Regions from separate parts of the Klebsiella sp. NPDC088457 genome, predicted to be linked through region 2. Evidence: riboswitches for the same ligand, from Rfam matches in the RefSeq annotation. Region 2 holds a riboswitch; each other region holds the start of a gene.
The links. Region 2 has a riboswitch for thiamine pyrophosphate ahead of thiC (phosphomethylpyrimidine synthase ThiC). Riboswitches for the same ligand answer to the same signal wherever they lie in the genome.

Region 1 (5,165 bases), on a different contig from region 2:
CATCGACGCCTGCAACGCCCTGCCCCTCGGCCAGGGGATATGGGCGGATATTGTGCGCAACAACCTGAATCGTCAGGGCATTCACAGCATTATTGCCACTGACAAAGGCGATAACGGCTGGTGCCTGGCGCTGGTCGAACCGGATGGCGAACGCACCTTTATGTCCTTTACCGGCGTGGAAAACGCGTGGGATGACGACTGGCTGGCTCGTCTGCCGCGCACGGCGGGCAGTCTGGTCTATCTTTCCGGCTATCAGCTCACCGCCCCGTGCGCCGGGAAACTGATTAGCTGGCTGGAAACCTCCCCTGAGGTGACGGCGTTGATCGACTTCGGACCGCGTATTGCCGACGTCGCACCGACGATCTTCACCCGCATAATGGCCTGTCAGCCGATCGTCACGCTCAACCGTCAGGAAGCGGAAATTGTCGCCGGACAGCAGCAATTCCCGGCGGAGACGGAACAGCTGGGGAAAGCCTGGCTCGAACGCTGGAACGCGCCGCTGATTGTGCGTCAGGATAAAGACGGGGCGTGGTATTTCAGCGCGGCGGAATGCGGACAGGCGGCGGCCTTTCCCACGACGGTGGTCGATACCATTGGCGCTGGCGACAGCCACGCCGGCGGCGTACTGGCCGGATTAGCCGCCGGCTGGCCGCTGGCACAAGCGGTGACGCTGGGGAACGCGGTGGCATCGTGGGTGGTCAGCCACCGCGGCGGCGACTGCGCCCCCACCCGTGAAGCACTACTCCTCGCACACAAAGACGTATAAATCGCTGCGGCAGTAGCTGATGCTGTACTCAATCGGCCGCTGCTGCTGATCCAGCGCCACCTGTTTAATCACCAGCACCGGAATTTTGTCATCCATTTTAATGTGCGACTGAAACTCAGCGTCCGGCATCCGGGCGCTGACTCTTGAGCGCGTGCGCTGCGGGTAAATATGCTGGCTGCGGAAATAATCATACAAAGAAATACCGATATCTTCGGCGTCGGCGATCAGATGCGCCGGCACCCACGACTCTTCGATGGACACCGCCTCTTCATCGACATAGCGGATGCGCTTGAGCAAAAACACTTCGCTTTTCGGCTCCAGCGCCAGCTGTTCGGCCACTTCCTGCGGACATTCCACCACCCGCTTGTTCACCCATAGCGTGTCCGGTTTTTTACCGCGCAACACCACCTGCTGGGAAAATCCGCGCGCCTCTTTCAGCGAATATTCAAAGATGTTGTTGATTTGCGTGCCATAGCCGCGCGCACGGGTCACCACCCCTTCGTCTTCCAGCATCTGCATCGCCTTACGCACGGTGATGCGCGACACCCCCGTCAGCTGGCTGAGATCGCGCTCGCCGGGCAGGATATTGCCATGCTCAAGCCAACCGCTGCGCACCGCGTTTTTCACCGTTTCGGCGAATTTCAGGTACAGCGGCGTGTGATCGGCAGCGGCGATGCGCTCATTCAGTTGGGCGAGAAGCCGGGTATGCGCTTGTTCCATCTGTGGTTTTCCTGGCTGACAGTTTCAGCCATTATACGCTAAATCATTCAGGTTGCGCTCAGGCGGCAACCTGAAGTCTCACGCGTCCAGACTACCACCACGCGTGGAAATGATGCACCGGGCCGATACCGTGGCCGACCTCCAGTGAATCCGCCTGCGCCAGCGCCGCGGAGAGCCAGCTCTTGGCCTCGGCGACCGTCTGCCCCCAGTCGGCATAGCGCGGGCGCAGCGCCGCTAATGCCGCCGACAGCGTGCAGCCGGTGCCATGGGTATTTTTGGTGTTGACCCTCGGCGCGGTGAAACGCTGCTCGCCTTCGCGGGTAAACAGCCAGTCCGGGCTTTCAGCGTTAGTAAGATGCCCGCCTTTCATCAGCACCGCGCCGCAGCCCATCGCCAGCAGCGCGCGCCCCTGCTCCAGCATCTCTTTTTCACTCTGCGCATGCGGGGCATCGAGCAGCGCCGCCGCTTCCGGCAGATTCGGCGTGATCAGCGATACCCGCGGCAGCAGGCGCGTGCGTAACGTCGCCACCGCCGACGCTGACAGCAGCGGGTCGCCGCTTTTCGCCAGCATCACCGTATCCAGCACCACGTTGTCAATCTGATAGCGTGCCAGGCGCTCCGCCACGGCTTCAACAATATCCGTTTCCGCCAGCATGCCGATTTTGGTGGTATCGATGCGTACATCGCTGAACACCGAATCCAGCTGAGCGGCGACAAAATCGGGTTCGATGCGATACACCGACTGTACGCCGCGGGTGTTCTGCGCCACCAGGGCGGTGATCACCGAGCAGCCATAGGCGCCGAGCGCCGAGAAGGTTTTCAGATCGGCCTGGATCCCCGCGCCGCCGCTGGGATCGGTGCCGGCAATAGTTAAGGCATTGATGCGTTTCATGGTTTTATCTCCCCGTACAGGGCATCCAGCAGTGCCGGGGTAAAGCTCCCCGGGCCGCCCTGCCGCGCTGCCTGACCGCCCGCCTGTTTCATCAGGCCACAGGCGGCCGCGACGTTTTCCAGACGGTCCCCCGGCAGCGCGGCGCTGGCCGCCACGACCGCCGAGAGCGCGCAGCCGGTACCCACCACCCGGGTCATCAGGGGGTCGCCGCCGGTCACCATCCGCGTACGCTGCCCGTCGGTGACGTAATCCACCTCGCCGGTCACCGCGACAACGCTATTGAGCTGACGCGCCAGCGCCTGGGCGGCAGGAAGTGCCGCCGCTGCGGTATCGGTGGTATCGACGCCGCGTCCGCCGGCGCTCATACCGGCCAGCGCCATGATCTCGGAGGCGTTGCCGCGAATGGCGGCCGGGTGCAGTCTCAGCAGCTCATGGCAAAACTCAGTGCGCAGCGTTAATGCGCCGACCGCCACCGGATCCAGCGCCCACGGCTTACCCGCCCGCTGGGCGCTGTGTACCGCCGCCCGCATGGCGGTCGCCCGTTCGACAGTTAAGGTACCGACATTAATCAATAGCGCATCGGCGATGGCGGCAAACTGGCTCGCCTCTTGCGGATCGATAACCATCGCCGGCGAGGCGCCGATCGCCAGCAGCACGTTGGCGGTAAAGGTCTGCACCACATCATTGGTCATGCAGTGAACAAGGGGGGCGTGGCGGCGAAAGAGATGTTGCAGGTGCGCAATATGCGCGGGATTGAGTGGCTCAGCTTGCATCGTTTGCTCCAGCCAGGCGATGAAGAAGCAACGACCCGCTGGTCTCTGACTTCCCTACGCTGGCATTATCCAGATCAGGTATTACGGGTTTTTCTCAGCCTTCACCAGGAAGGGCACCCCGAGTCATCAAGAAGATATAAACATTCTCTGCTGGCAGGTTACGGGAAGCCGCATGCCAGCGCAAGCCATCTTGTGTCATCTCCCGCGCGACGTCTCCTGGCGCCTGGCCGGTTATCCATTTATCCGTTTGCTTTCATGCCCGAACGGGCACAAACTTAATCGCAGGGACCGGCGTTCGCGGTCACACCTATCTCGAGGTACGGCTATGCCCGTTTATCACCATGCCCTGGTGCTGATTAACAACAGCCTTGACGGCATACCGCTGTTGCGGCATGCGGCTAACATGGCGGAAGAGAACGCCATGCGCATCACCCTCGCCCATATCAGCACCGACTACCGGGCGTTGAACTATGTCTCCGATAGCCTGCTGGATGATAATGTCTCCCAGGAGGTGATTCAGGCAAAAGCGCTGCTCAACGCGCTGGCGGCCAGCGTCCCCCTGCCGGTGCAAACCCTGGCGCTGGTTACCGCCCGCCGTTTTGAGGATGTCGACGCCTGCGTACGCCAGCGGGGAATTGATTTGCTTATCGCCGGGCACCGCAACCGGCTGCTGGGGGTCATGGCTTCCCATTCGCTGGAGTATATTAATCACCTGACGGTCGATGTGCTGATCAAGCATCTCCCCTGAGCCGCGGATCGGCTTCGCGTAGCGAACTGAGCAGCAGCGCAAAACAGTTCTCAATCAGCGGCGGCAGCGCCTGCGGCCCGCGCATTAACGCCACGGTACGCGCCAACGCGGGCTGCTGCAGCTGGGCGATGGTCAGGCCAGGATCCTGCAGGTGGGTGGTATACAGCTCGGGCAGAATGGCGATCGCCAGCCGCGAGCGCACCAGGCCATACAGGGTTTCAATATAATCAACCTGATAACGCGTATTCAGCGTCAGGCGGTGGCTCTCCGCCAGCGCGCCCACCAGACGCTGAATATTGCCCTTCGAGAACACAGCAATATCGCGCCCGGCCAGCAGCTTCCACGGCAGGTGCGGCTGGTCGGCCAGCGGATCCTCGCAATGCAGCACTGCGACAAACGGATCTTCCCGCAGCGGATAGACCTGCAGCGCGTCAGGAAGCGAACTGTCGAGGGCGCCGATAGCAAAATCAATCTGTCCGCTTTGTAGCTCGCGCACCAGCGCATCGTTGGTCTGGTCGTGAAACTCGACCCGCAGGCGGGGAAAAGTCTGCGCCAGGGTCTGCGGCAGCAGGGGAAACAGCAGCGAGCTGACCGACGGCACCAGGCCAATCCGTACCGTGCCATCGCCGCCGGCGGCGACAATCTGCTGCATGTCATCAAACGCCAGCTGGGACACGCTCAGCACGCGACGAGCGTGCGGCAAAATCGCCGCCCCCAGATCGGTCAGCGTCACCGAAGAGGCCGTGCGGTTGACCAGCTTGCCGCCCAGCACCGTTTCAATTTGCCGCAGCGCGCTGCTCAGCGCCGGCTGGCTGATGGCCAGCCGGTTGGCGGTATCGGTGAAATGACGCAGCTGCGCCAGGGTGACAAAATACTGTAGCTGTTTCAGAGAAAGCGCGGGCAGGCGCTGCCACGGTTCGGTCATGGTGTTCTTCGCTAAGGGTAATCAGCCAGAATAACCCGAGCTTATCGGGTGATAAATTTATTCATCTGGGCAAACGTTTGCTGTCCACCTAGAGTATCGCCATTATCCTTGTGCCGGAGTTGTTATGTCCAGCAGTGCTGAAAACCGCCGCCGCGCCGTCCAGGCGGCCCGGGGCGAAGTCCCTTTTGACCTCTTACTGACCGGGGCGCAGATCGTCGACATGGTCACCGGCGAACTCCGCGCCGCCGATGTCGGCATCGTCGGCGAGATGATCGCCAGCGTGCATCCGCGCGGCAGCCGCAGCGATGCCCGGCAACAGCATGCGCTGGATGGCGCCTACC
Region 2 (5,165 bases):
ATCGCGTAGTTGGGGTACATGCGCTCGCACAAACAGGCCATAAAGGTGACGTGCTGCCAGCTTTCCAGCTTCTCCAGGCGCAGATGAATCGGGTTTTGTAACATGATGAATTCTCGAAGTCAGAAATTAGCCGCAGTGTACCTGAATCAGTCGTGATTTGCTTGCCAACGCACAAACGCCGGGCGCCGCGAGGCCACCGCATCAGCCCAGCGCGTGGGTTCCGGCAGGCGGTAGCCTTTGATGCAGCGCTCCACCCACGCCAGCGCGCTATCGAGGGCTACGCGGTGGCCGGTGCTGACAAACAGCGGATTGCAGCGCGCTTTGCTGCGCCAGACCCATGCCAGCTGCTCGTTTTTATCCATCAGCGGCGCCAGTGCCCCCGGTTCATCGCCGGGAAGCGTAAAGCGCCCGCACAGGCGCTTTTTCGCCACCCCAATGGTCGGGACATCCACCAGCAGGCCAAAATGGCTGGCCACGCCCAGACGCCGCGGATGGGAAATCCCGTGGCCGTCGACAAATAAGAGATCGGGTTTTTGGCAAAGCTGTTCCCACGCCGCCAGCAGCGCGGGCGTTTCACGAAAAGAGAGAAAGCCGGGGATATAAGGCATCGTGGTGGCAACGCGTGCCACCTGATATTCCACCAGCTCCAGCGAGGGCCAGGCCAGCAGCACCATCGCCGCTCGGGTGACTTCGCCTTCTTGCTCGAAGCCAACGTCTGCTCCGCCGATCAGCCGCGGAGGATCCCGATCCAGCCGATCCTCACGGATGACCGATGCGGCCAGCTCCTGCTGGCGGGCGCGTAGCGATGCCAAATCCATACTCGCTCCTTAGCGATGGTATTGCGCCGACAGCCGGTGTACCGCTTCGACAAACACCCCCGCATGTTCAGGATTCACGTCCGGATGAATGCCGTGACCGAGGTTGAAGACGTGGCCTTCCCCCTGACCGAAGCCAGCAAGAATGGTCGCCACTTCTTCTTCAATACGGGCAGCGGGCGCGTAGAGCATGGAAGGGTCCATATTGCCCTGTAGCGCCACTTTGTGACCGACGCGACGGCGAGCGTCGGCGATATCGGTGGTCCAGTCGAGACCCAGCGCATCGCAGCCGGTTTCGGCCATCGCTTCCAGCCACTGTCCGCCGCCTTTGGTGAATAAGGTCACCGGTACGCGGCGGCCTTCGTTTTCACGCAGCAGGCCATCGACGATTTTGTGCATGTAGTACAGCGAGAACTGCTGATAATCGCGGCCGGTCAGCACGCCACCCCAGGTATCGAAAATCATCACCGACTGGGCGCCCGCTTTGATCTGGGCGTTAAGGTACAACGTGACGCTTTTTGCCAGCTTATCGAGCAGCGCATGCAGGGTCTGCGGATCGGCATACATCATTTTTTTGATGACAGTGAAGGCCTTACTGCTGCCCCCTTCAACCATATAGGTCGCCAGGGTCCACGGGCTGCCGGAGAAGCCAATCAGCGGAACCTCACCTTTGAGCTCACGACGAATGGTGCGTACCGCATTCATCACGTAACCGAGTTCATCTTCCGGATCGGGGATCGGCAGTTTGTCGACGTCGGCTTTGCCGGTAATGGTCGAGGTGAAGCGCGGACCTTCGCCGGCTTCGAAATAGAGCCCCAGCCCCATCGCGTCCGGAATAGTCAGAATGTCTGAAAAGAGGATCGCCGCATCCAGCGCATAGCGACGCAGCGGCTGCAGGGTGACTTCACAGGCCAGCCCGGCATTTTTACACAGAGACATAAAGTCGCCCGCTTCTGCGCGAGTGGCCTTGTACTCCGGTAAATAGCGGCCAGCCTGGCGCATCATCCACACCGGGGTCACATCAACGGGTTGGCGCAGCAGCGCACGCAGATAACGATCGTTCTTCAGTTCGGTCATTTTGCAGTTCCTTAATGCGTCAGGCCGTCATTGTATCACGTCATTCATAGTCGGCCCGACACATTGCCACGGTATCTTCTATCAGCCGGCGCGCCACGGTTCCCGGCGGCGGCAGCAGCGGTAAATCATCGTAGCGATACCAGCCCGCCTCCAGCAGCTCTTTCTTATCGATAACAATCTCGCCGCTGTCATATTCCGCCATAAACGCGGTCATCAGCGACTGCGGGAACGGCCACGGTTGGGAAGTCACATAGCGCAGGTTTTTCACCTTCAGGCCGCTTTCTTCCATCACCTCGCGGGCAACCGCCTGTTCCAGGGTCTCTCCCACTTCGACAAACCCGGCCAGCACCGTATGTACGCCGTTGCGGTGGCGGGTATGCTGCGCCAGCAAAATAGAGTCGTCCCGGCGAATCGCCACGATCATGCACGGGGCGATTTGCGGGTAATAGCGCTCGCGGCAGTGGCTGCACAGCATCGCCCATTCGCTTTTGCTTGGCTGCATCGGATGCCCACAGTAGCCGCAGAATTTATGCGAGCGGTAAAACTCGGCCAGCTGGATGCCGCGCCCCGCCAGCTGAAACAGCCCCGGATCCTGATCCAGCACCTGACGCAACGATCCCATATCATGCCGACGATCCTGGCGCACCAGCCATACCGCTTCTCCTTGCCATTCACCGATATGCCGCGCGTGCTGTCCGACAAGATTGAAATTTCCCGCTTCGCCATGTGGTAATTCCCCGTCGGGTAACCATAATTTTTGTTCGTGGCTGACGATCCACCAGCCGCGATCTAATTTTTCAATAATACGATCCATATCTATTGCACTACCTTCGTTTTACTGGCACTTTTAACATTATATTTACATTTTGGTGAGCAACGTTATTTTTCTTAATCTTGCGGAGTCAACCATGTTAAACCAGCTGGAAAACCTAACGGAACGTCTTGGAGGCAGTAATAAACTGGTCGATCGCTGGCTGCATGTACGTAAGCATTTGCTCGTGGCTTACTACAAGCTGGTTGGCCTGAAACCGGGTAAAGAATCCTTTATGCGGCTTAACGAAAAGGCGCTGGATAACTTTTGCCAAAGCCTGGTGGATTACCTCTCCTCCGGCCATTTTAGTATTTATGAACGTATTCTTGGCGAAATGGAAGGCGACACGCCACTTTTGGCGGCCACGAAGCTCTATCCGCAGCTGGAAGCCAATACCCAGCAGATTATGGATTACTACGATTCCTGCCTCGAAAACGCCATCGATCACGATAACTATCTGGAGTTCCAGCAGGCGCTTTCCGATATTGGCGAAGCGCTGGAAGCGCGATTTGCGCTGGAAGATAAGCTGATCGCCCTCGCCGTTTCCCACAACCAGGAAGACAACATCAGCGACAATATCACGCCGACTGCTTGAGTTGTGAGCCGTTAACGAGTAGTTTACATACATTCTCCCTCGCTGGAGGGGGTTTTATCTTGTCGGAGTGCCTTAACTGGCTGAGACCGTTTATTCGGGATCCGCGGAACCTGATCAGGCTAATACCTGCGAAGGGAACAAGAGTAAACTGCTATAAGCGACCGTCCATCCAGGACCGATCGCATCTGTTACTCCATCCGTCGTCTGACAAGCCATGTCCTTTTTCATCTGGAATGAGCTATGTCTGCAACCAAACTGACCCGTAGAGAACAGCGCGAACGCGCGCAGCGCTTTATTGATACCCTCGAAGGCAGCGTCTTCCCCCGTTCACGGCGTATCTATATTCAGGGCTCGCAGGATGATATTCGCGTGCCGATGCGCGAAATCCAGCTTAGCCCCACGCTGACCGGCGGCGACAAAACCAACCCGCAGTATGAAGATAACGAAGCGATACCGGTGTATGACACCTCCGGCCCGTATGGCGATCCAGACGTTGCCATCGATGTCAGGCAGGGGCTGGCAAAGCTGCGCCAGCCGTGGATCGATGCGCGGCAGGATAGCGAGCCGTTAAACGACCGCAGCTCCCTCTACACCAAAGAGCGTCTCGCCGATGAGGGCCTCGATGCGCTGCGCTTTAGCGGCCTGCTGACGCCGAGACGAGCCAGGCCGGGGCAATGCGTTACTCAGCTCCACTACGCCCGTCGGGGAATCGTTACGCCGGAGATGGAGTTTATCGCCATCCGGGAAAACATGGGCCGGGAGCGTATTCGCAGCGAAGTGCTGCGCCACCAGCACCCGGGGGAAGGCTTTGGCGCCCGCTTACCGGAGAACATCACCGCGGAATTCGTCCGCGATGAGGTGGCCGCCGGCCGCGCGATCGTTCCTGCCAACATCAACCACCCGGAATCGGAACCGATGATCATCGGGCGCAATTTTCTGGTGAAGGTTAACGCCAACATCGGCAACTCGGCGGTGACATCGTCCATCGAAGAAGAGGTCGAAAAACTGGTGTGGTCAACGCGCTGGGGCGCCGACACGGTGATGGATCTCTCCACCGGCCGCTATATTCACGAAACCCGCGAATGGATCCTGCGTAACAGCCCGGTGCCCATCGGCACCGTCCCCATCTATCAGGCGCTGGAGAAAGTGAACGGCATTGCCGAAGACCTCACCTGGGAAGCGTTCCGCGACACTCTGCTGGAACAGGCGGAACAAGGCGTCGACTATTTCACCATTCATGCCGGCGTCCTGCTGCGCTACGTACCGATGACCGCCAAACGTCTGACCGGCATTGTCTCCCGCGGCGGCTCAATCATGGCGAAGTGGTGCCTGTCGCATCATCAGGAAAACTTCCTCTATCAACACTTCCGCGAGATTTGCCAAATCTGCGCCGCCTATGATGTCTCACTCTCGCTCGGCGACGGCCTACGGCCGGGCTCGATTCAGGACGCCAACGACGAGGCGCAGTTCGCCGAGCTGCACACCCTGGGGGAGCTGACAAAAATCGCCTGGGAGTACGACGTGCAGGTGATGATTGAGGGACCGGGCCATGTGCCGATGCAGATGATCCGCCGCAACATGAGCGAAGAGCTGACCCACTGCCACGAAGCGCCGTTCTACACTCTTGGGCCATTAACCACCGATATCGCTCCCGGCTATGACCACTTCACCTCCGGTATCGGCGCGGCGATGATCGGCTGGTTCGGCTGCGCCATGCTCTGCTATGTCACGCCGAAGGAGCATCTCGGCCTGCCGAATAAAGAGGATGTGAAGCAGGGATTGCTCGCCTACAAAATCGCCGCTCACGCCGCCGACCTTGCCAAAGGTCATCCGGGGGCGCAGATCCGCGATAACGCCATGTCCAAAG
Region 3 (5,165 bases), on a different contig from region 2:
AAGGTACTCCTCTTCCGGGGTGTACGGTACGCCGAACAGCGTCTCTGAGATCTCATCTTCAGGCCGCTCGCCCTCCTCTGCAGCGCTAAAATAGCCCGCGAGCGGCAGCTCGCGTTTTTTGCGCGCCCGGTCGGTCATTTCGTTGCGCGCCGCACGGAACAGCCAGGCAGCCACGTTCTCCACCGGTTGTTCCACGGTCATCAGCTGGTAAGTGACTTCCTGCAGGATATCATCCGCATCAGCGCGCACCGAGGTTCGGCCGCGAATGAAGGCTTTCAGCCGTGACCGGCAGGCGTTAAGCGCCGAAATAAGCAGCGACTCCCCCGCCATCCCGGTTTTCATCTCGCTCACTCGACAGGCGTCGTTTTCGCGGCGTCATCCCGCGGCGGGGCTTTCCCCTCCCGCCGCTCGCGCCAGCCGCACGGCCCGCGTTGGCTGAAGCGCTGAACGAACTCTTCACGCTGTTGCGGGCTCATGTTCATCCAACGTTCGTGCATCCGCCGCCGTTCGCGCGCCATACCGAACATTCCAGGGCGAAAACCGAGGCCGCCAAATAGAATGCGCGACAGGGCCAGAATGCCCAGCGCCTGCCAGAAGCCGATGCTCTTGACGCCGAGAATCGCCGGCAGCAGCGCGTTCCACAGCGACATCACCAGCAGCCCGAGGATGGCGATCAGCGCCACACCCACGATCAGCGGCTTCGCCATTCGATGGCCACCGAAGCCGCGACCGCGGTGGTGCCCGTGCATATCAAAACCTCTCATCATCGTATGACCTCATTACAGTAGTGAATCGTGATAGGTGGAGAGGTAGACGAATGAGCAACGGAAATATTGCCAGGAAAATGACAAAATCAACGCATACGCTTGGCTATGGCGCATAGCGGATTGATATTATTGATAAACGACCGAAACCGTCGGCAATACGCTAAATCTCCTGTCCGACCATCAGCCGGTGGCCATCGGGGGTGGCCAGCAAAAATTCACGCATGCCGTGGGGCTTATCGGCCGGCGGCTGCAGGATAAGCGCCCCGTTCTGCCGCCATTCATCGTGTAGCGCATCAACATCGGCGACGTTGAGGTAGGCAAAATAACTGTGGTCGCCCAGCGCTGAGGGGCTGATGGCATCCGGGCAATGGCCGAGCATCAGCCTGACGCCGTCGCGGACCATCAACTGCCAGTCCGCCCCTTGCGGCCACTGCGCGGTAAAACCCAGCGCATCGCGAAAATAGTCGACGTTTTTTTGCAGATCGGGGACGGCAAGCACAAACGCAAAAGGTTTTAGTCCTGAGTCGGTCATTTTTCACCTCCATGCTGATATGTTACAACGGATGGCCCAGCCAGCGCTTTTCAAACAGCGGCCTGGAGCGCAGGCTTGCCCGGCGCTGCGCGTATTGTTGATAGATGCCGATCATGTTCTCAGCACAAACATCGTTCAGGGCAGGCTTTGCATCGGGCTGCACGCGGTTTATCTCCTGACATTCGGTCGCCTTGCGCCAGATAAAACGTCACTGTATTACCCCCTTCATTGCTGGCGGTATACCGCGCTTTGTCCAGACTATAGCCAGTAGCATTATCAGGCCCTCATTTTCAGCCGGGCGTTGTCTTTCATTCTGGACAAAAAACGGGGTTTAACCACCTGCATGGCCCATATAAACGCCAACAGGCTGCCGACGAAAGGCTTTCTACGAATAAAATTCGTGACAACGTCACAAACCGAGCGACGCTGGCGACCGCTTTCGGGATTGTAATCAAAAAATGAATGCCGTATAACATGACGCAACCGAGGGGTGTCCCGTGAGGGCTGAGATGGCGTAAGCCGAACCCTTTGAACCTGATCTGGGTCATGCCAGCGAAGGGACGGGTCGGCAATTTTGCCAGTTTACCGCCATTGCCTGTTCATACTTCTGCACGCCCGGATCTCCCCTTGTATCAGGAGGTCCTGTGATTCTTCCCGTTTTTACCCAAGGTCTTTATGGTCGTCTGCGCCAGCAGGCCGGTCGCGACTGGGAACGCTACGTTGCGCATCCCTTCTTACGCCAGCTTGCCGATGGCACCCTGCCCGAAATCGCCTTCCGACGCTATCTGACTCAGGATTACCTGTTTCTGATCCATTTTGCCCGCAGCTACGCCCTGCTGGTCAGTAAGCTGCGTACGCTGCCGGAAATGCGCGCCGCCGCCGCCTCGATGAATGCCATCCTTGGCGAGCTGCCGCTGCATGTCGGCTATTGTGCGGGCTGGGGGCTCGATGAAGCCACTATGGCCGGCGAAAACAAAGCGGCGGAGACGGTCAATTACACTCGCTATGTCCTGGATATCGGCCATTCCGGCGATGCGCTGGATCTCCTGACGGCGCTGATGCCCTGCGTCGCCGGCTATGCCGAAATCGGCCTCGGTCTGCTTCACGACCCCGCCACCCGTCTCAGCGATAACCCGTACGCCTCGTGGATTCGTAACTACGGCGACGAGGGCTACCTCAACGGCGTCAATGCCGCGGTCGGCCTGCTGGAAACCGTCTGGCAACAGCGCGGCGGCGAAGCGCGGTTCGCCGAGCTGAGCACCATTTTCACCACCGCCGCTCGCCTGGAAGCAAACTTCTGGCAGATGGGGCTGAATGCCGCGGCGGAGGGTCAGGCGTGAATGCCCCCACGATTCAGGTCCGGGAGTTAGGCCTGCGCTTCGGTTCGCGGGTGATTTTCACGGATCTGTCATTTGATATTCCCGGCGGAGAGTGGATTTCGCTGCTGGGCGCCAGCGGCGCCGGCAAAACCAGCCTGCTGCGGATTATCGCCGGATTAGCCTCCCCGACTCACGGTCAGGTGCACGCCAGCGATGGGCTCCCCATTGCGCAGCGGCTGGCGTGGATGGGGCAAAAAGATCTGCTCTATCCGTGGCTGAGCGTACGCGATAACGTGGCGCTCGGCGCCCGGCTTCGCGGTGAACGGGTCGACAGCCAGCGAGTGGCGACCTTATTAGAGCAGGTGGGCCTCAGCCATTGCGCCGACGATCGCCCGGCTTCGCTCTCCGGCGGAATGCGACAGCGGGCGGCGCTGGCGCGCACGCTGTATGAAGATCGCCCCATTGTTTTAATGGATGAACCGTTCTCGGCGTTGGACACCATTACCCGCACGCGAATCCAGAACCTGGCCGCCGGGCTGCTGGTGAATCGTACCGTGGTGCTCATCACCCACGACCCGATGGAAGCCTGCCGGCTCAGCCATCGGCTGCTGGTGCTTTCGCCGCCGGGAGGCATTGACGATGCGCATCATCTGACGGGGGTACCACCGCGCGCGCCGGACGATCCCGTACTGCTGGCCAGCCAGGCCGAACTACTACAACAGCTGGTGAGGGGGAACGGATGAGAGGCAAACTGTTGCGCGGCGGGGTGGTGTTTTGCGGCCTGCTGCTGCTGTGGTGGCTGGTCAGCCGCAGCGGCATCCCCGCTTTCCTGCTGCCCTCGCCATCGGCGGTGGCTAACGCCCTGTGGGTCAACCGCAGCTGGCTGGCCTGGCATACCCTGATCACCGTCAGCGAAATTCTCAGCGGTCTGGCGCTCGGCGTAGCGCTCGGGGTGGTGCTGGCGCTGTGCATGATTATCTCGCCGCGCTTTCAGCGCTGGCTGATGCCGCTGGTGCTGACCAGCCAGGCCATCCCGGTTTTCGCCCTCGCCCCGCTGCTGGTGCTGTGGTTCGGCTTCGGGATGAGCGCCAAGGTGATGATGGCGGTGCTGATTATCTTCTTCCCCGTCACCTCGGCGTTTTTTGACGGCCTGCGGCGGGTCAATCATGACTATCTCGATCTGGCGCGAACGATGGGCGCCTCTTTTAGCGCCCAGCTGCGTCACGTGCGTCTGATGGCGGCGCTGCCGGCGCTCGGTTCCGGCCTGCGTATGGCCGCCGCGGTCGCCCCGATCGGCGCGATCATCGGGGAATGGGTGGGCTCCGCCGAAGGGCTGGGCTACGTGATGCTTAACGCCAATGCGCGCATGCAGACCGACGTCTGCTTTGCCGCGCTGTTTATTTTAGTGCTGCTGACCGTCCTGCTTTGGCTGGCGGTGGATGCTTTCTTGCACCGGCTGATCGACTGGACGCCGGAATCGTGACTCACAAGGACAATGAAGGAATCGCCATGAGTAAATCCCTTATCGCCACAATGGCCTTCAGCGCGCTGTTCAGCGCGCAGGCGCTCGCCAACGAGAAACTGACGCTGGTGCTTGACTGGTATATCAACCCTGACCATGCGCCGATTATGGTCGCTGAACAGATTGGCGCCTTTAAAGAGCAAGGGCTGGACGTCAGGATCGTGCCGCCATCCGACCCGGCGCTCCCGCCGCGGCTGGTGGCCGCAGGCCAGGCGGATCTGGCGATCACCTATCAGCCGCAGGTACACTTTTTTGCCGATGAAGGCCTGCCGCTGGTGCGGGTCGGCACATTGATTAATTCGCCGCTGAACACGGTGATCGCCCTCGATAAAAACATTAACACCCCTGCCGATCTAAAAGGAAAAAAGGTTGGCTATTCGGTCAGCGGAATTGAGCAGGCAACCCTGGCAACCATGGCGCAAAACGCCCATATCGACCCGCAAAGCATCAAGCTGATTAACGTCAATTTCCAGCTGACCAGCGCCCTGCTGGCCGGTCAGGTCGATGCGGTGATTGGCGGCTATCGCAATATTGAGGCGCTGGAGCTTAAACTTCAGGGTAAAGACCCGCGGGTGATGAATGTGGAGGATTTTGGCGTCCCGGCCTATGACGAGCTGGTGATTGTGGCCCATCGCGATCGAATTCACGCGGCGAAAATTAAAAAATTCCTCGTTGCCTTGCAAAAAGGCGTGGCGTATCTGCACGCCCATCCGCAGGAGAGCTGGCAAGCTTTTGCCGCCGCTCACCCGGAGCTGAACACCGAACTGAACAAACAGGCCTGGCTGCAAACGGAACCGCTGTTTGCCCGCGACCCGGCGGCGCTGGATAAGCCGCGCTATGAAGCTTACGAACAGTTTTTATATAACAATAAGTTGGTTAAAAAAATCACACCTTTAACCCATTATGCGGTTGAACTGTATTGAGTAACCATACTGCTGGCGGAAGTATTTTCGCCAGCGCATTCAACGAAGCGGTATTAAACCCGGCCGATTTCCTCACTAAGAATTACACTTTTAATGGTTTTA
Region 4 (5,165 bases), on a different contig from region 2:
CCCTGACTATCGGACCGTTTCGCCAGCGCCAGACTCACGAGGATCCCGGCGATCGCGTTAACGGTATAAAACAACCCCACCCAGAAAGGCTGTGCGCCGACCTCGCGGCTGAGGAATAAGCTGAGGGTAGGTGCCTGCAGCGCGCCCGCTATGCCCATCATAAAAGCAACCAGCATAAAAGCCGCGTAGACGCCGTTAAGCCGGCGTCCCATCGTCATTAACCACAGCATGTCATGTCCTTAAAGCACGCGAAGAAAACGAAAAAAGCCAGCAGAAGCAATCTGCTGGCGGGTGATTTTATACTCTATCTATTTCAAGTGACAGGCAGGCGACCGGAACGTTCTGGCTCAGCCAACTGGCCTGGGTTTGAAAGACGATAAGTACACACCAATACTCAGTCACACATGATGTAGGCAAGTCAATGATCAGAGGTCGGTGACGTAACTCCCCACTGCATCAGTTCGCCGAGTATTTCCTGCTGTCTCCCTGCCATCAGGCGGGCCAGCCATGACGCGTCCTGCGTCGCAGAAAAGTAGCGTTGGTAGAACTGTTTCGCGGTTGACCTCATCATATTCACCTCCTCGCTTCATCGGAATCTATTATTGGCCTAATATAGGGATTAATAAATTGCTGAGTTTTCATCAGGAGTTCCCCTTTTATGTCTTCCGCTCGTCTGCAACAACAGTTCATCCGCTTATGGCAATGCTGCGACGGTCAATCGCAGGAGACGACCCTCAACGAGCTGGCGGAGATGCTGTGCTGCTCGCGCCGACATATGCGCACGCTGCTGAATATGATGGAAGAACGCGGTTGGTTAACCTGGAAGGCGGAAGCCGGACGCGGCAAGCGTTCAAAGCTGGCTTTCCTTTATACCGGGCTGGCGTTGCAGCAGCAGAGGGCGGAGGATCTGCTTGAGCAGGATCGTATCGATCAGCTGGTGCAGCTGGTCGGCGATAAAGCCGCGGTACGTCAGATGCTGGTCTCGCACCTTGGCCGCAGCTTCCGTCAGGGGCGGCATATTCTGCGCGTGCTCTACTACCGGCCAATGAAAAATCTGTTGCCCGGCAGCGCGCTGCGCCGCTCGGAAAACCATATCGCCAGGCAGATCTTCAGCGCCCTGACGCGGGTAAATGAGGAAAACGGGGAACTGGAAGCCGATATTGCCCACCACTGGCAGCAGCTTTCACCGACCCACTGGCGCTTTTTTCTGCGCCCCGGCATTCATTTTCACCACGGCAGAGAGCTGGAGATGGAGGATGTCATCGCCTCTTTGCAACGCAGCAATACCCTGCCGCTCTACTCACACATCGCGCGTATTGTCTCGCCCACGGCCTGGACGCTGGATATTCATCTTACCCAACCCGATCGCTGGCTACCGTGGCTGTTGGGGCAGGTTTCGGCGGTGGTGCTGCCGCGTGAATGGCAGTCGATGGCAAACTTCGCCAGCATGCCGGTAGGCACCGGCCCTTATGCGGTGGTGCGCAACAATCAAAATCAGCTGAAGATCCACGCCTTCGACGACTATTTCGGCTACCGGGCGTTAATCGATGAGGTTAACGTCTGGGTGCTCCCGGAGATTAGCGACGAACCCAACGGCGGCTTAACCCTGCAGGGGACAACGCACAGTGAGAAAGCGATAGAGAGCCGTCTTGAGGAAGGGTGCTATTACCTGCTGTTTGATGCGCGCAGCCCGCTTGGCGGCAACGCCGCGGTGCGCCAGTGGCTGAGCTATCTGTTCCAGCCTGCGAACCTGCTTTACCACGCGGGCGAACACTACCAGGGCAACTGGTTTCCGGCCTATGGCCTGCTGCCCCGCTGGCACCACGCCCGCAGCCACGTCTGTGAAAAACCGCCGGGTCTGGAATCCGTCACCCTGACCTATTACCAGGACCACGTCGAGCACCGCGTCATGGGCGGGATCATGGCGACGCTGCTGGCGGAGCACGAGGTGAAGCTGGTGATTCAGGAGCTGGAGTATGAAGAGTGGCACCGCGGCGATGTCGTCAGCGACGTCTGGTTGAACAGCGCCAACTTTACCCTGCCGATTGATTTTTCTCTTTTCGCCTGGCTGTATGAAGTCCCGCTGATCCGGCATTGTATCCCCATCGACTGGGAGAAGGACGCCAGCCGCTGGCATGCGGGCGAGTTAAACCCGGCCACCTGGAGCCAGCAGCTGCTGGCCAGTCAAACCATCGTCCCGCTGATCCACCACTGGCTGATGATCCAGGGGCAGCGCAGTATGCGCGGCGTGAGAATGAATACCCTCGGCTGGTTTGATTTCAAATCCGCATGGTTTGCGCCGCCGGAGCCGTAGCGTTTTTCTCCGCAGGCGCCATTGTTGCTGCCAGCGGCGGGCGCGTGAGGGTTTTGCGCGCGGCCCCGGCGCAACATAACCATCAAATAGTCCTGATGAGCCGGGCGTTTAAGCGCTTTCCGTCCACTCACAAAATCATTACACTAACGCCGTTCTCAACGGGGTGCTGATAAACGTGCGCAGACTCATCTGATGAAGCGTACAGGCTGAGAAAATACCCGTCGAACCTGATCCGGATAACGCCGGCGAAGGGATTTGAGGCCCACTCAAAATCCTTTGCCCCCCCTTTTTTATGAGGTGCAAAGTGTTGAAAAAATTACTTCCGCTGCTGGCGCTGGTCGCCGCCCCCGTTTTTGCCAAACCGGTGCTTACCGTCTACACCTATGACTCTTTCTCAGCCGAATGGGGCCCGGGTCCGGTGGTCAAAAAAGCCTTTGAAGCCGACTGCGGCTGCGAACTGAAGTTCGTGGCGCTGGAAGACGGCGTGTCGTTGCTTAACCGTCTGCGGATGGAAGGCAAAAATAGCAAAGCCGATGTGGTGCTCGGGCTGGATAACAATCTGCTGGAAGCGGCGGCGCAGAGCAAATTGTTCGCCAAAAGTCATATCCCGACCACCGCGGTCACGGTGCCGGGCGGCTGGAATAACGATACCTTTGTGCCGTACGACTACGGCTACTTCGCCTTCGTCTACGATAAAAACAAGCTAAAAAATCCGCCGAAAAGCCTGAAAGAGCTGGTCGAAAGCGAACAAAAATGGCGCGTGATCTACGAAGATCCGCGCACCAGTACGCCGGGGCTGGGGCTGCTGCTGTGGATGCAGAAAGTATATGGCGATAAGGCGCCGGAGGCCTGGCAGAAACTGGCGGCGAAAACCGTCACCGTCACGAAAGGCTGGAGTGAGGCCTACGGTCTGTTCCTGAAAGGGGAAAGCGATCTGGTCCTCAGCTATACCACCTCGCCGGCCTACCATCTGATTGAAGAGAAGAAAGACCACTACGCGGCCGCCGATTTTGCCGAAGGCCACTATCTGCAGGTTGAAGTCGCGGCGCGCACCGCCGCCAGCAAACAGCCTGAGCTGGCGGAAAAATTCCTCCGGTTTATGGTTTCCCCAGGTTTCCAGAACGCGATCCCGACCGGCAACTGGATGTATCCGGTGACCCAGGTTGCGCTGCCGGCGGGTTTTGACACGCTGGTGAAACCGCAAACCACCCTCGAGTTTACCCCGCAGCAGGTCGCCGCAGAACGTCAGACCTGGATCAGCGCATGGCAACGCGCCGTCAGCCGCTAAGCATCGGCTGGCTGGTACCGGGCCTGACGGCCGCCACGGTGCTGGTCGCCGTCGCGCTGGCCGCGTTTCTGGCGCTCTGGAGCAGCGCGCCGGAGGCGGCATGGCATTCGGTGTTCCGCGATAGCTATCTGTGGCACGTGGTGCGTTTCTCCTTCTGGCAGGCGTTTCTCTCGGCGCTTCTCTCCGTCGTACCGGCTATCTTTCTCGCCCGCGCGCTGTACCGCCGCCGCTTTCCGGGACGCACCCTGCTGCTGCGCCTGTGCGCGATGACGCTGATCCTCCCGGTGCTGGTGGCCGTGTTTGGTATTCTTAGCGTCTATGGCCATCAGGGCTGGCTGGCGACGCTGTTTCACGCCGTCGGCTGGCAGTGGGATTTCTCCCCCTATGGCCTACAGGGCATTTTGCTGGCCCACGTTTTCTTCAACATGCCGATGGCAACCCGCCTGCTGCTGCAGGCGCTGGAGAATATTCCCGGTGAACAGCGGCAGATAGCCGCCCAGCTGGGCATGCGCGGCTATCACTTTTTTCGCCTGGTGGAATGGCCGTGGCTACGACGGCAGATTCCCCCCGTGGCGGCGCTGATTTTTATGCTCTGTTTCGCCAGCTTTGCCACCGTGCTGTCGCTCGGCGGCGGCCCGCGGGCTACCACTATTGAACTGGCGATCTATCAGGCGCTGAATTTTGATTATGACCCGGCCCGCGCGGCGATGCTAGCGCTGATCCAGATGATCTGCTGCCTCGGGCTGGTCCTGCTCGCCCAACGGCTGAGCAAAGCGGTTGCCATCGGGGTGACGCAGGTTCACGGCTGGCGCGATCCTGATGACCGCCTGCACAGCCGTCTTGCCGACGTGGCGCTGATCGTTATCGCCCTGCTGTTGCTACTGCCGCCGCTGCTGGCGGTGGTGGTTGACGGTCTGAATAACAATCTGTTCAACGTGCTGGCCCAGCCCGCGCTGTGGCAGGCGTTCTGGACCTCTCTGCGCATCGCGCTAGCCGCCGGTCTGCTGAGCGTCATCCTGACCATGATGCTGCTATGGAGCAGTCGCGAACTGCGTCTCCGCAGCCGGCCGCTGGCCGGCCAGGCGCTGGAGCTCAGCGGAATGCTGATCCTCGCGATGCCGGGTATCGTGCTGGCGACCGGCTTCTTCTTACTGCTCAATAACAGCGTCGGGCTGCCGGAATCCGCCGACGGAATTGTCATCTTCACCAACGCCCTGATGGCTATCCCCTACGCGCTGAAGGTGCTGGAAAACCCCATGCGCGATATCGCCTCCCGCTACGGCATGCTGTGCCACTCTCTCGGCATGAACGGTGTTACCCGCCTGAGGGTCGTTGAGCTACGCGCGTTAAAGCGGCCGCTGGCCCAGGCGCTGGCCTTTGCCTGCGTGCTGTCGATCGGGGATTTTGGCGCCGTTGCGCTGTTTGGCAATGAAGCGTTCCGCACGCTGCCGTTCTATCTGTATCAGCAAATTGGCGCCTATCGCAGCCAGGACGGCGCCGTGACCGCCCTGCTGCTGCTCTTGCTGTGCTTTTTACTCTTTACGGTGATTGAGAAACTCCCGG

Region 1: another riboswitch for thiamine pyrophosphate. It lies ahead of thiM (hydroxyethylthiazole kinase); the one in region 2 lies ahead of thiC (phosphomethylpyrimidine synthase ThiC).
Region 3: another riboswitch for thiamine pyrophosphate. It lies ahead of ACI2JR_RS00145 (TenA family protein); the one in region 2 lies ahead of thiC (phosphomethylpyrimidine synthase ThiC).
Region 4: another riboswitch for thiamine pyrophosphate. It lies ahead of thiB (thiamine ABC transporter substrate binding subunit); the one in region 2 lies ahead of thiC (phosphomethylpyrimidine synthase ThiC).

The regions. Positions count from the first base shown of each region.
Region 1 covers NZ_JBJDNH010000015.1:106,322-111,486, reverse strand. Annotated here, with positions in the region: gene ACI2JR_RS12005 (PfkB family carbohydrate kinase) at 1-766, shown strand, start outside; gene ACI2JR_RS12000 (GntR family transcriptional regulator) at 740-1,486, opposite strand; gene thiD (bifunctional hydroxymethylpyrimidine kinase/phosphomethylpyrimidine kinase) at 1,578-2,378, opposite strand; gene thiM (hydroxyethylthiazole kinase) at 2,375-3,151, opposite strand; TPP riboswitch at 3,186-3,282, opposite strand; gene ACI2JR_RS11985 (universal stress protein) at 3,477-3,899, shown strand; gene ACI2JR_RS11980 (LysR family transcriptional regulator) at 3,883-4,824, opposite strand; gene ACI2JR_RS11975 (adenine deaminase) at 4,949-5,165, shown strand, end outside.
Region 2 covers NZ_JBJDNH010000051.1:5,225-10,389, forward strand. Annotated here, with positions in the region: gene ACI2JR_RS23945 (YjaG family protein) at 1-104, opposite strand, end outside; gene nfi (deoxyribonuclease V) at 147-818, opposite strand; gene hemE (uroporphyrinogen decarboxylase) at 828-1,892, opposite strand; gene nudC (NAD(+) diphosphatase) at 1,933-2,706, opposite strand; gene rsd (sigma D regulator) at 2,801-3,298, shown strand; TPP riboswitch at 3,352-3,452, shown strand; gene thiC (phosphomethylpyrimidine synthase ThiC) at 3,539-5,165, shown strand, end outside.
Region 3 covers NZ_JBJDNH010000001.1:26,166-31,330, forward strand. Annotated here, with positions in the region: gene ACI2JR_RS00125 (RNA polymerase sigma factor) at 1-342, opposite strand, end outside; gene ACI2JR_RS00130 (hypothetical protein) at 348-764, opposite strand; gene ACI2JR_RS00135 (VOC family protein) at 928-1,299, opposite strand; gene ACI2JR_RS00140 (hypothetical protein) at 1,322-1,462, opposite strand; TPP riboswitch at 1,776-1,877, shown strand; gene ACI2JR_RS00145 (TenA family protein) at 1,944-2,639, shown strand; gene ACI2JR_RS00150 (ABC transporter ATP-binding protein) at 2,636-3,361, shown strand; gene ACI2JR_RS00155 (ABC transporter permease) at 3,358-4,101, shown strand; gene ACI2JR_RS00160 (ABC transporter substrate-binding protein) at 4,128-5,063, shown strand.
Region 4 covers NZ_JBJDNH010000004.1:35,795-40,959, reverse strand. Annotated here, with positions in the region: gene ACI2JR_RS04125 (sugar efflux transporter) at 1-230, opposite strand, end outside; gene sgrT (glucose uptake inhibitor SgrT) at 419-571, opposite strand; gene sgrR (HTH-type transcriptional regulator SgrR) at 659-2,314, shown strand; TPP riboswitch at 2,464-2,586, shown strand; gene thiB (thiamine ABC transporter substrate binding subunit) at 2,619-3,602, shown strand; gene thiP (thiamine/thiamine pyrophosphate ABC transporter permease ThiP) at 3,578-5,165, shown strand, end outside.